One region of the Ruegeria sp. H8 genome, then DNA from elsewhere that is predicted to be linked to it. Evidence: riboswitches for the same ligand, from Rfam matches in the RefSeq annotation. Region 1 holds a riboswitch; each other region holds the start of a gene.
What was found. Region 1 has a riboswitch for cobalamin ahead of ACR0A2_RS12610 (DUF1636 family protein). Riboswitches for the same ligand answer to the same signal wherever they lie in the genome.
Positions count from the first base shown of each region.

Region 2: it holds a riboswitch for cobalamin, as region 1 does, so the genes downstream of both, ACR0A2_RS21945 (DUF4198 domain-containing protein) here and ACR0A2_RS12610 (DUF1636 family protein) in region 1, are expected to answer to the same signal.
Region 3: it holds a riboswitch for cobalamin, as region 1 does, so the genes downstream of both, ACR0A2_RS19010 (energy-coupling factor ABC transporter permease) here and ACR0A2_RS12610 (DUF1636 family protein) in region 1, are expected to answer to the same signal.
Region 4: it holds a riboswitch for cobalamin, as region 1 does, so the genes downstream of both, ACR0A2_RS06030 (DUF1636 family protein) here and ACR0A2_RS12610 (DUF1636 family protein) in region 1, are expected to answer to the same signal.

Region 1 is NZ_JBQFNY010000004.1:238,787-241,991, reverse strand. It holds gene ACR0A2_RS12620 (carbohydrate kinase family protein) at 1-746, shown strand, start outside; gene ACR0A2_RS12615 (D-lyxose/D-mannose family sugar isomerase) at 865-1,428, shown strand; cobalamin riboswitch at 1,529-1,725, shown strand; gene ACR0A2_RS12610 (DUF1636 family protein) at 1,824-2,180, shown strand; gene ACR0A2_RS12605 (ABC transporter ATP-binding protein) at 2,177-2,950, shown strand; gene ACR0A2_RS12600 (ABC transporter substrate-binding protein) at 2,967-3,205, shown strand, end outside.
Region 2 is NZ_JBQFNY010000018.1:19,963-23,167, reverse strand. It holds gene ACR0A2_RS21955 (cobalt ABC transporter permease) at 1-339, opposite strand, end outside; gene cbiM (cobalt transporter CbiM) at 336-947, opposite strand; gene ACR0A2_RS21945 (DUF4198 domain-containing protein) at 954-1,739, opposite strand; cobalamin riboswitch at 1,871-2,069, opposite strand; gene ACR0A2_RS21940 (ROK family transcriptional regulator) at 2,191-3,205, opposite strand, start outside.
Region 3 is NZ_JBQFNY010000010.1:100,669-103,873, forward strand. It holds gene ACR0A2_RS19005 (L,D-transpeptidase) at 1-555, opposite strand, end outside; cobalamin riboswitch at 771-983, shown strand; gene ACR0A2_RS19010 (energy-coupling factor ABC transporter permease) at 1,060-1,743, shown strand; gene ACR0A2_RS19015 (transglutaminase-like cysteine peptidase) at 1,848-2,636, opposite strand; gene ACR0A2_RS19020 (MerR family transcriptional regulator) at 2,818-3,205, opposite strand, start outside.
Region 4 is NZ_JBQFNY010000001.1:1,221,722-1,224,926, reverse strand. It holds gene cobN (cobaltochelatase subunit CobN) at 1-369, opposite strand, end outside; gene cobW (cobalamin biosynthesis protein CobW) at 375-1,430, opposite strand; gene ACR0A2_RS06030 (DUF1636 family protein) at 1,432-1,803, opposite strand; cobalamin riboswitch at 1,896-2,102, opposite strand; gene ACR0A2_RS06025 (SLC13 family permease) at 2,329-3,205, opposite strand, start outside.

The sequences.
Region 1 (3,205 bases):
TGATTGATGCGCTGAAAGCGAGCCATGTGGACACGACACATGTGATCATCTCGGACCGTCCCACCACGCTTGCCTTTGTGCAGCTCTCGGATGGACACGCGACTTACAGCTTTGTCGATGAAAACACCGCGGGCCGGATGTTGCTGCCCGAAGACATGCCCGATCAGCTTCCTGCTGTCTCTGCCCTGTATCTCGGTGGAATCAGCCTTGCGTGTGAACCTTGCGCAGATGCCTATGCCGCCCTTCTGGACAGCCACGGTTCCGACCGGTCAGTGATGCTGGACCCGAATATCCGCCCGGATTTCATCAAGGATCAAACCCGGTTTCGGACGCGTTTGAACCGCATGATCTCGCGTGCGGATATCGTCAAGGTTTCAGACGAGGACCTGGACTGGATCATTCCGGGCGCTGAAGCCGAATCCGCAAAAGCGTCTGTGCTGTTGCAAGCGGGTCCTTCCGTTGTCATCGTCACGCGTGGCAGTGACGGGGCGCACGGTTACCTGGCGGATGGTTCCGAAGTCTCGGTTCCTGTGAAACCCGTTGAAGTGGTCGATACGATCGGCGCAGGTGACACGTTCAACGCCGGCGTTCTGACCGAGCTCAGCCGCGCAGGGCATCTGACCAAGTCAGGTCTGCGCGGATTGACGGTTGAAAGCCTGCAAGCAGCCATGGAACTGGGCGCTGACGTTGCGGCCGTGACCGTTTCCCGAGCCGGGGCGGAACCCCCTTGGGCGCACGAACTTTGATCTGCGGGATGGCATGATGAAACGATCCGAAATCAACCACATCAAGCCCTAGGCCCAGGCGTTCATTCAATCTTTCGGCGCCGCGTAGCCGCTCTTTGCGGATTGATCGCCCGAGAAAATGCGCATCTCTTTGGTCGAAACTGTCCGCAGCCGCAGGCTGGGATGGAACATTACCAATTACGCACAAGGCCATTTCGACGAACATTGCCTATTCCCGTTCACTCTACGCACTGGTTTAGACGAAGGATCTGAAATCCGGGCGTGGGATGCTCTGTGCAGAAAACTGTTGATCTTGAAAGACAATCAGCTTTCTCCGATGCACCGGCATATTATCAAGGCAGAAGACATCATCAACCGGGGCGGCGGCGATCTCGTTCTGGAAATTCATGCGTCGGATCCAAACGGTGGCGTCGACCGCGACAACCCGGTGACGGTCCCCAGCGATGCCTGCCCTGTAACCTTGCAACCCCAAGAGTACGTGCGGCTGAAGCCGAGGCAAAGCGTAACTCTGATGCCCGGCATCTGGCACGCTTTTTGGGCCGAGCGCGGCGATTGCCTTATTGGCGAGGTATCGACCGTGAATAACGACCGCACCGACATTGGGTTTGAAAAGCCAATTCCACGGTTTTCAAAGGTCGAGAAAGATTCCGAACCGGATTTCCTTCTTGTATCAGACTATTGACACCGTTCGGTCCGGGCTGGCGCAGCAGGACAGCTGGGTCAGCTGTCGCAATTCCATCTACCAACGCCTTCGTCTGCCGCTTGACAAGTCTGGCATTGCCAGACTAGCTGAGCGGGATGGTTCCATAAGGGATGAAAATGGGAACACGGTGCGGCACTGGAATGTGCCAAGTCCGTGACTGCCCCCGCAACTGTAAGCGGTGAGCGACGCCACTTCACCACTGACCCGCATGGGTTGGGAAGGTCGGCCAAGCAACGACCCGCAAGTCAGGAGACCTGCCATCGCACTATGAACCAACCCGAGGCGGGGCGTCTCGGAAGGAGGCTTGATGGCGCGTTTGCGTAATATCTGGGTATGTGCCCTCTGTCTGCGTCTGGCAAACGACGGAGATGGCTATGACCTGCTATTCTGATCACTACGTTCTGATCTGTTCAACATGTCAGGGGGCGATGTCTGCCGAGGCCGCGCAAGACGTGCTGAATGCCCGGTTGCCTGACGGTTTTGAAACCCGAATGGTGACGTGCATGGCAGGTTGTGAACGGGCCATGACCGTCGGATTTCAGGCCCCGGGAAAAGCGCAGTACCTGTTTGGCGATATCACGACATCACACGACCTGTCCGCCCTGGTCGAATTCGCGACCCAGTTCGGCGACAGTGACGATGGCTGGACCAGCGCCTCGGACCGCCCCCCTGCCCTTTTCGCAAAGACCTTGTCGCGAATACCCGCATTGCCGTCTGGTGGCGCTTCATGAGTTTTCTGGTTGCCGAGAATTTGAAGTACTATGCGCTCAATGGTGATATCCTGTTGCAGGATGTGTCCTTTCGTCTGGAAGAAGGATCAATTCTGGCAATCGCAGGGCCGAACGGCGCCGGCAAGACCACTCTGCTGAAACTGCTGTGCGGGATCGAACGGATTGCCTTGGGTGATGTTTGGATCGAAGGTCAAAGCCTTCGGACCCTGTCCGCCCGCCAACGTGCCCGCTCCATTGCTGTGGTCGGGCAGCAGGAAATGCCTGACGGGCGGATGCGCCTGCAAGACTATGTTGCGCTGGGGCAAATCCCGATTCAAGACGAACGTTCGATGGCTCAGCACAAGGCTGATCTGGAACGGGTTCTGACGACGACCGAGCTGTCGCATTTTGCCAACAAAACGATGGGTCAGCTGTCCGGCGGAGAACGTCAGCGCGCACATATCGCGCGCGCGTTGGCCCAGAACCCGTCCTTGCTGTTTCTGGACGAGCCAACCAACCATCTGGACCCCGATGCCAAGGGGCACATGCTGTCTCTGGTCGCTGATCTGGGGGTAACGGTCGTCATGATCGTCCATGATCTGGTCATGATCCCGGAATTCGCCACCCATGTGGCGTTGATGAAGGCTACGCGTCTGACAGGGTTCGGGCCTGTTGGCGAAGTTCTGACCCCAGACCGGGTACGCGAGACATTCGGCGTGGATTACCTGTGCTTTCAGCACGAAGGCCGCATGATCCCCGCACTGGATATCCGAAAACGGAAACTGTCATAATAACAGGAACTTAAATATGATGCAGAAACTTTGGCCGGTGGTTGTTTTCGCTGGCTTGGCAGGTGGCGCGGCAGCGGAAGCCATCACCGTGGACAATTGCGGTGAACCGCTGGTTTTTGACTCGGCGCCGGAACGTCTGGTCGTGCATGACATGAACATGGCGGATATGGCCTTTGCGCTCGGCCTTCAGGACAAGATCGTGGGTCTTACCGGAATTACGGGTTGGTATAAAACCAGCCCTGATTTTGATGCTCA
Region 2 (3,205 bases), on a different contig from region 1:
GTTCTCTGCCACGGCAACGCCCATGATCCGCGCGACATCTTCGGCAGACATCGTGACTTCGGCCACATGCCCGGCGCCAAGGTCGGCAAAGAAGGTGTGCGCCACGGCCGAGGTCGGCGTGTAGACAAAGAAACCGTCCGCATCCGTTACCGATCGACCCAGCTCGGCCCCATCCGGGCCGGTGACAATGACCTCGGTGCCGCTTGCCATGTCGCCGTTGGAAAAGCCGATTTCGCCCTCGATGACGTCTCCCGACTCGAAAACGCCGGCTATGACCTTGTGCGCCAGGGCAGGCACAGGTGAACAGCACATGGCCAGTATGACAACCAGATGCTTCATGTGGCTGCTCCTCTGAAAAACAGCTCGGGCTTGACCTTGCGTGCCAACAACACGGCGAACCCGGTCAAAATCGCCTCGATGGCCATGACAGGAATATGGGCGAAGAAAACAAGCTTGGCGGCAGGCAGAAATTCATCCCCCGACAGCGCCAGCGAAAACGCGACCATGCCGGTTGTCGCCGCAATCGCAAACGCGCCGCCGATGCCCCCCCAAATCGCACCTTGCAAAGGCGTTCCACGCGCGATCAGACGACCGAACAACATTCCGGCCACCACCGCGGGAAAGGCGATATTGACGGTGTTGATCCCCAACACCGTCAACCCGCCAAAGCCGAAAAAGACCGCCTGTAGCAAAAGCCCGACGAACAAAGCCGGGAATGCGGCCCAACCAAGCAGCAGCCCGGCCATGCCGTTGAGGATCAGATGGACCGACGACGGACCAATGGGCACGTGGATCAACGATGCCACGAAGAAACTGGCTGACAGCACGCCCGCAGTGGGGATGCGATCAAGATCCAGAGACCTGAGACCCATGGCGATCCCGCCCGCGGCGGCTATGGCGCCGCCAATTACAACCGGGTTGGAAAGGGCTCCGTCGACGATGTGCATTTGGGGTTACTCCAGATCCCAGGCGCGGATCCAGATGACCGCATCCTGGCTGAGTTCTTTGCCCTCATGTTCGGTTGCCGGACCGGAACCAAGGGCGGCGAAACCCCAGTAACCGGCTTTTGGAACGCCGAACGAAAAATACCCGTTGTCGTCAGATATTGCGACCACCGCACCACCCGGCATTGGTGACGCCTTCGGTGCAGAAGCGGCCGAACTTTCCATGTCGGGTTCGGCTGCCATGTATTCGATCTCGATCTCGGCCCCCGCAACCGGCTGACCATCAGCCAGCACACGGCCCGTGAAAGTCGAACCCGCGATGATGTTGGTCGGCTTGTTCAGCGGGATAATCTCGGTCGGCAGACCCACGGGATTCATCCAATCGGTCGGCAATTCGTTGCGGTTCAGGAAGGCTTTGGTGAGCTGTTGGATATAGATGTCTTCGGATTCCTCGTAATAAGGCTGAGGAACCGTCACCAGCACATAGTCGCCCGACCGTTTGACCGGGACACTGCCTTTGAACGCCGCGCCCTCGTTCTGCCCGCCGGTGAACCGGATAGGTTCCAGCGTGTCCAGTAAATCGGTCTTTTCACCGTTGTGGATCACATAGAATTCCTGCGGCTTTTCAAGATCCATGACATGGCCATTCTCGAACGGATGCCAGAAAATCAGTTTGACCGGTACATCGCCCGGTTTCTCGATCATGGTGTCGGTGGTGTATTCCAAAAGGAAATGCGCATTTACTATGGCAGGAAGAGCCATCGCGGCAGCGGCTGCGCTGAGCAGCGTTTTCATGAACAGTCGTCCTTGTCCCGTCGCGCAAATCCCGGCGCGAAATTCGTTTTGACCACGGGACATTCAACGCCAAATTACCCTTTCAGGCATCCTGGTCCGACGCACATCCCGTCGTCGATTAGGAGTGCCCGTTAGAGGGCACATGTCCGGCAGGTATCCTGACTTGCGGGTCAAAGCGTTGGACCGGCCTTCCCGGGCAAACCCCAGTGGCGTTTCAGCCCTGCTCGTCGCTTACAGTTGCGGGTGCAGTTGCGGATTTGGGCCAGAGCCCGCACCGCATTCCCTATTGATTCCAGAGCAAGCCCCGGAACCGGACATGCCGAGCGGCTTGCCAGACAACTCAGCCTTCCGTCAACGAAAATGTGTTACGGCCATCGAAAATAATGAGCTCGGCAGTTTGCGAGAGTGAACCAGTTTGTGAAACGTCCAAGGCGGCAGGGTTCGTTCCTGTCTAAGCTTCTGAAAGATACCTCTCCGACAAGGGCAGGCTTGCCGCGCCCAAAGAGCGTGCTTCCGGGCCTACGGTTCCTGCCAGCACAACGGGGCGCTCGAGCCCGGTCATGTTCAGCTCGGACAGTTTGTCTTCCACCATTTCAACCAAACGCGCCTTGATGTCCTGCGGCATCCAGCCGTCAATCTTCACGCATTCGAAATCTATCAGGCTACAGGATGAGACAATCGCATGGGCAATCCCGCTTGCCGTCCGTTTCAACCAGTTTTCCAGTTGAACGTTTGGCACATCCCAACGCTGGGTCGTTTCCCAGATGGAATGCGACGTGACACCTGCCGTGGTGATTGCACGCTCGAGCACGTAAAGGCTGGCCACATCGATGAGCGGTCTGACACCGCCCGCGCCATCGGGCACAGGCAAGGGGCCGATTGCCCCCGCGTTTCCACGCCCCGAAAAGATCGCGCCATTGAGGACCACACCGCCGCCAATGAAAAACCCGATATAGAAGTACAGGAAATCCCTTGGCCCATCAGCCGGACCGAATACCAATTCCGCCCCACAAGCCGCAGTGGCGTCATTTTGCAGGAATACCGGAATATCGAGGCGACGCGCCAGGTCAGCCTTCAGGTCTGATACGCGCCACGGGTCCATTTCTTCCTGAGGAACCTGAAGGGTCTGGGCCCAGTCCCACAGATAGAACGGCATGGCAATTCCAAGACCCGCAATCCTGCCTTTGGCCTCGGGCGACATGGATGACATCATTTTGCCCAGACTCTCAGTGGAAAACTCCAAAGTGGCCTTCGGCGTTGGATAGTCATAGGTTCGCCGCTCGCGCTGCCGCACATTTCCGACAAAGTCAGTCAAAACCAGCTCGGTACTGCGGCGCCCGACCTTGAGCCCAAAGAAAAACGCACCATCCGGGTTGAGGCGCATGGGAACGGAAGGTTGCCCGACTTTCCCGCGGACCGGCTCGCCGCGCAACAGCAAACCATCCTTCTCCAACAGCCGCATGATG
Region 3 (3,205 bases), on a different contig from region 1:
TCCAGAACTTGCGCGACCACCGATGCTTCTGGGCTGAGGTGTACCGTGGATTCTGAGATAAGTATCTCGATCCCCAACGTATAGATAAAGGGCTCGAGAGCCGAGAGCATTACTTGGCCCGGGTTCCATGCCATCCCGGAATTCCGCGTATTCGGGGTTGAGCTCGATCATTGAAGCCGTTGGCGTCCAATGTGGCCATTCGACCTTGCGCCGGATAGCATAGGTACCGGGCTCGTAAAGGTTCCCACGCGCGATCGCTACGCCATAGCGCATTGCTGTGCCGCCTTCCTCGATATGGTAAAGATAGCGCGCGACGGCATCGACATGGATGTCACCGGGAACCAAACCATCATTTGCTACGACACGTCGTGGTAAAAAACGGTCATGAACGCCCCATGGATTTGAGGTCGCTGGATCGTAGTCAAATGGCGTGACCTGGCTGTCCCAATAGGTCTTTTGCGACGAGGTTGGCCATGTTTTGGCGATCAATGGACTGGCCGCAGACGCCGAGAATAGCGCTGTGGTTGATTGAATGAAATGGCGCCGTGTCAGCATAAGTCTCGTCCTGGTTCACAAGTGTAATGTGGTTGCATCGCATTTTTGCGATCAAATTCGAGTCTTAAAGCCTCTAGCAGCTAGAGCTTCAAGAGGTTTCAGGTAACGCTTGGTTTACCTAATGGACCATGTCGCCGGTTGCGTGAATCCTGCATCGGTCGAGTCTACTTCGGACTAGGTCGCAAAGACATTTGACAGAAACGAAGCCGCCATTGTAGCGGTGAATTGTTTTCGGTTCCTGATGGCGGAAGCCAAAAGGATTAAAAGGGAATACGGTTCGGTGTTTTCAATGGCGCCAATTCCGTAACTGCCCCCGCAACTGTGAGCGGAGAGCGATGCCAAGACACCACTGGTTCGTAATGGAACCGGGAAGGTTGGCGGAGCGAGCACCCGCGAGTCAGGAGACCTGCCGTAAAGCGCCGGGCTATGCCCAGACTGAACCTGTCGGCCTTACGGTCGATTCAACCTGACAAGCCGCCGGGTGAGGCGGTAGGGAGAAAGAACATGCATATCGAACCGGGCATCGTGAATGGTGCCAAAATCGCGCTTTCCTATGTTACCGCCGCAGGTGCGGCTACTTACGCAGCGAAAGAAACGTTTTCCACATTGCGTGCGAATGGACCTGCATCTTTTGCTATGCGCTCGGTGCTCGCCACCGTTGGGGTTTTCCTTTTCTTCGAAGTCCTGCCGCATTTCCCGGTTGGTGTCTCTGAAGTCCACTTCATCCTGGGGTCGACGCTGTTTCTGCTTCTCGGTGCTGCACCCGCGGCTTTTGGATTGGCAGCTGGTCTCCTGATTCAGGGTGTTTTTTTTGCCCCGTTCGATCTTCCGCAGTACTTCATCAACCTGACCACTCTGCTGGTGCCGCTATTTGCGCTACAAGCACTGGCCAGCCGCATCATCGCTCCCGGCACAGCATATGTTGACCTCAAATATGGCCAAGCTCTTGCGCTGAGTGCGACGTATCAGGGAGGAGTAGTCGCATGGGTTGGGTTCTGGGCCTTCTACGGCCAGGGTTTCGGCGCAGAAACCATGGCTTCGGTTCTATCCTTTGGCGGTGCTTATATGCTGGTAATCGTCATTGAGCCGATTGCTGATCTGGCAGTGCTTGCGGCAGCCAAGGCGATGCGCGGTTTGAACAGTACAGGTCTGGTGACTCCGCGTTTGTACAACGCTGCGAAAGCTTGACCAAAGTTTGAAGCGGTGTCCTAAAATTGGGTTGCCGCGAAAAAACCGGTAGTCGCAGCTCCAAAGATTATTGTGGCGCGTCTCGAGGGCGCGCCACATTGTTTTTAGCCACTAAAAACCTGTACCCAACGATCAGGGTGAATCGGGTCCTGTATTCGTAGGAAAAGATACCTCGTTTCCTTCCACGTTTTGATCCTGTTGGTAACATTGTCCAGAACCAAATCGCCTTCACTCGAGCGATAGACTAGAACAGCATGGCCATTGCGATTGGTGTCCAAGACAGTCGCAATTAGTAGCTTCGTAGGATCCAAACCATTCTGCACAAGTTCAAACTTCTTTTGCAAAGCGAAGTCTTCGCAATCTCCTGACCCTTGCGTCGGCAGTGTCCAGTATTCTTTTGTCCCATATTGGCTTTGATCCGAAACTGCTCGGATTCTCCGATTGACGCGCGTGTTGATCGTTTTAACGATCTGATTTTCTTTTGCCACGGACAGACCAGAGCTACGAGCGCTCGCGCACGCCCACGAGTAGTCTTTGCACAGTGATTTGGCACCGGATGGCGCTCCAATCTTTTTGTCAAGACCGATCGAGGGAAGCTCAGAGGCTTGCAATGTAGCGGCAGACACAAAAAAGCTGCATATAAAACAGACCATTGGGAGATAACCCAGCAGGTTTTTCGATAACACTCCCTGAACTAAAGTGGGATTTGTCATATCTGCCTTCTCCATGCTCGTTCCTCTAAAGTATCCAAACTTCCCCGGCCAATGTGTTTTATTCCAAGCCTTCATGTGCTTGGGGAATTGCAACAGCTTCTTAGCCTCTAGGGGTAAAGCGGCAAAAATTTGCAGATTCTTTGGTATTTCTTCCTTAGTTGACAGCATCAGAGCATCCACGCCATCACCAGCCCGGCATAGCTAACAGAGCGAATTAGAGGGTAAGCTGATCGCAATTCTCTCATTCAACAATAATACAACAGAGATCGGCCGTCATCGCTGAGGGTTACGGAATACCGGGACAATGAAGCCGCTCCTCCGCAAGCTGAGATAGCCAGTTTCGGTTTTCCAGGCGCTGCAATTAGTGGCCGCTAATGACATCTTTGACGAAAGGCTCGTTGAGCAACGCCGTTAGCAGGGGGCATGAGGCCGCACCCTCGGTGCAGGTCTGCACAAGTTCTGCCAGTGCTTGCTCCAACCGTTGGAGGGCGGCGATTTTTGACCTGACGTTGTCGAGATGTCTTGTTGCAACGTATTCGACGTCACGACAAGCTTGCTCGGGCGCTTTGGACAATTCGCGAAGTGCGCATGCATCCTGAATGGTAAAGCCAAGATCGCGGCAGCGTTTGATGAATCTGAGCTCGGAGATTTCCCGTTCCGTGTATGCGCGGCGTCCCGAGGCGGTTCGACCGGCTTTCTCGACTATGCCTTCCCGTTCGTAATAGCGGATCGTCTCGACCGACAGACCG
Region 4 (3,205 bases), on a different contig from region 1:
CTCGCGCCCGTCAGCGGGCAGCACTGCCAGCGCGATGCCCTTGGCCAGCGCCAGCGCCAGAACCTGCTGCAACCCATAAGGCCAGTAGGGGACGCCGCCGATCAGCCGGATCAGAATGCCCTTGGCGCCCTCCAGCGTCTGCTCGACATAGGTATCGACCGACAACGGGTGTTTCAACGCCGTCAAATTCGCCAGCCGCAGGGTCGGCATTCGCCCTTCCGGTCCGCCGCCGCGATGCCAGCCAGCCGCGAAAGCCCCCAGATCGCTGTCCGAAAAGGACAGCACCACCAGATCCGCCGGGCTCTGGCCCAGATCGGTTGGGGTCTCGGTTTCCTCGAGCCCGTGGCTTTCGCGGAAGACGACGTGCATGTGTCTTACTCGGCAGCCTCACGCACACCCACGAGGATTTCGCGGATTTCCGCCTCTTTGATATCGTCATGCTCGGCGATGACGACCAGACGCGAACGACGGTCTTCACCGGGTTCCCACGGGCGGTCATACTGGTGCCGTACCCGCGCGCCGACCGCCTGAACCAGCAGGCGCATGGGTTTGCCCTGAACGGCGGCATACCCTTTGACGCGCAGGATGTTCAGTTCATTGGCGAGGCGTTCGATATTGGCGATCAGTTGGGCCGGATCGGTCTGCTCGGGCAGCTCGACGATGATGCTTTCGAAATCGTCATGCTCGTGATCGTGATGGCCGTCGTGATGCGAGGGGCGGGCGTCCATGTCATCCTCGGCGGCGGCTTCCAGACCCAGCACAACGCGCACGTCCACGGCACCTTCGGCCACTTCGACGACGGGCAGGGGGCGCGGCGCCTCGGCGGCGATGATCTCGCGCGCTTTGGCCACGCCTTCGGGGCCGGCGAGGTCGGGCTTGGTCAGCAGGATGATGTCGGCGCACGAGATCTGATCCTCGAACACCTCGGACAGGGGCGTTTCGTGGTCGATCGAGTCATCGGCCATGCGCTGGACGTCCACCGCTTCGACATTGGGCGCGAAACGGCCTGCGGCCACAGCCTCGGCATCGGCCAAGGCGATCACGCCGTCGACGGTGATCTTCGAGCGGATGTCAGGCCAGTCGAATGCCTTGAGCAGCGGTTTCGGCAGGGCCAGACCGCTGGTTTCGATCAGGATATGATCCGGGCGCGGCTCCAACGCCATCAGGGCCTCGATGGTGGGAATGAAATCATCTGCCACGGTGCAGCAGATGCAGCCATTGGCCAGTTCCATGATGTTTTCCGCCGGGCAATCAGGAATGGCGCAGGATTTCAGGATGTCGCCATCGACGCCTACATCGCCGAACTCGTTGACCACGACAGCAAGGCGCTTGCCCTGTGGGTTCTGCATCAGGTGACGCACCAAAGTGGTCTTGCCCGAGCCCAGAAAGCCGGTGATCACTGTGACGGGGAGTTTTTCGAGGTTCGACATGTCAGGCTCCAATGGGGGGAATGCGCGAGGCACAGTTCTTGCGAAAATGTTCGGGGCGTTCGCGCCATTTCACCAAACCATCTTCAGTGGCCAGATACTTGGTCGCGCCGTCGACGATGACGTCGACATGATCTGTTTCGTTCAGGTTTTCATACACGAAGGTCCAGCGGCCCGGCCCGCGCAACACGATCGAACAGCCTTGATCGCAGTTTGACAGGCATTCAACGGCTTTCAGGGTGACACCGTCGGGCAGGTCTGCCTGTTCCAGGGCCTTGTGCAACAAAGCGCCCGGGCGTTGCGCGTCATCTTCGACAGGCAGGCCGCGACGGCAGGTGGTACAGACCAGCAACTCGACTGGTGCGGTCTCGGTCATGTCTCTCATCCCCCCAAATCCTCTTCGCGGGGGACGGGGTTTCATGCGGGCCACGATTGGTCATGGACCCGACACCGGAACACCCCGCCCGGTTTCAACTTCGGTTGTTGGCAGGTCTCCCGGCTTGCGGATGCCAGAGGCGGGCCTCTGTCGGATGTCCCGCCTTCCCGGCTTTCGAGCCAGTGGCATTGGGCATCCTCTCCGTTCACGGTCGCGGGGGCGGCTGCGTTTGGCGGCAAGACCGTTGACGCATTCCCTTTTCATCGGCTGTCACCGACACCAACGAAAGGGACATGCGGCACCGCTGGCCTGCTTGTCAAGCGAGTCGCGCGCAACAATTATGCAGAGGCATGGAAAGCGACCTGTGGGCGCCGATGGGCGGCATGGTGTGCCGGGACCCAGCCTGAGATGGGCCGGGCGACGAAAGGTATCTCAGCAAGGGGCGTAGACTGTGGCGAACTGTTGATCGACTGAACCTGTCCAGATGATGGGTAAAGACCACCGAACCCCCTGGATCCTCTTGCGCTAATAGATGACGTTTATCATGAGCAGCGAGACGACCAGAAACAGCGCCGTCATTATTCCGCCGGAGCGGACGAAATCCATCACCTTGTATCCGGCCGGACCCATGATCAACGCGTTTACCTGATGGGTTGGGATGATGAAGCTGTTCGAGGTCGATATGGCGACCGTCAGGGCAAAGACGGCCGGGTTTCCACCCGCCGCCACCGCAATCGATACCGCCAGAGGCACCAGCAGAACTGTGGCCCCCACATTGGACATGACCAAAGAAAAGGCCGTCGCCAGAACGGCGATGCCGGTTTGCAGCGACCAGAGCGGCCAGCCGTCCAGAATTATCATGATCTGCTGCGCGATCCACGCGGCCGTGCCTGTGTTCTGCACGGCTTGTCCCAAAGGTATGAGGCAGGCGAGCAGGAATACGGTGTTCCATCCGACCGCGCGGTATGCCTCGTCCACGCTGAGCACACGGGTCAGCATCATGCCCACCGCGCCGGTAAGAAGACAGAGTGAAAGCCGGACATCCGTGAACAGGATCAACGACAGCGAAATGGCGAAGAATGCCAGGGCCCAGCCGACTTTTTGCGGCCGCAGCTCGTCCTGAGGAAAGTCCGTCGTCACAACGACGAAATCCGGATCTCGTTTGATCCGCATCAGGTTGTCCCATCTGGTATGTGCCACAAGCATGTCGCCCGCCTGAAACTTTTCGAGCCCGATCTGAGTGGATTCGTGATCCTCGGTCTCGACATGGCTCAGCGTCTCTTCGCCGCGGTGAATGGCCAGCAGCGACATCCCGTAGGTCTTGCGAAACAAAAGCTCGCGGGGGCATTTGCCGATCAGCTTGCTGTCGGGCGTGATGACCACCTCGGCCACGCCTGCATTG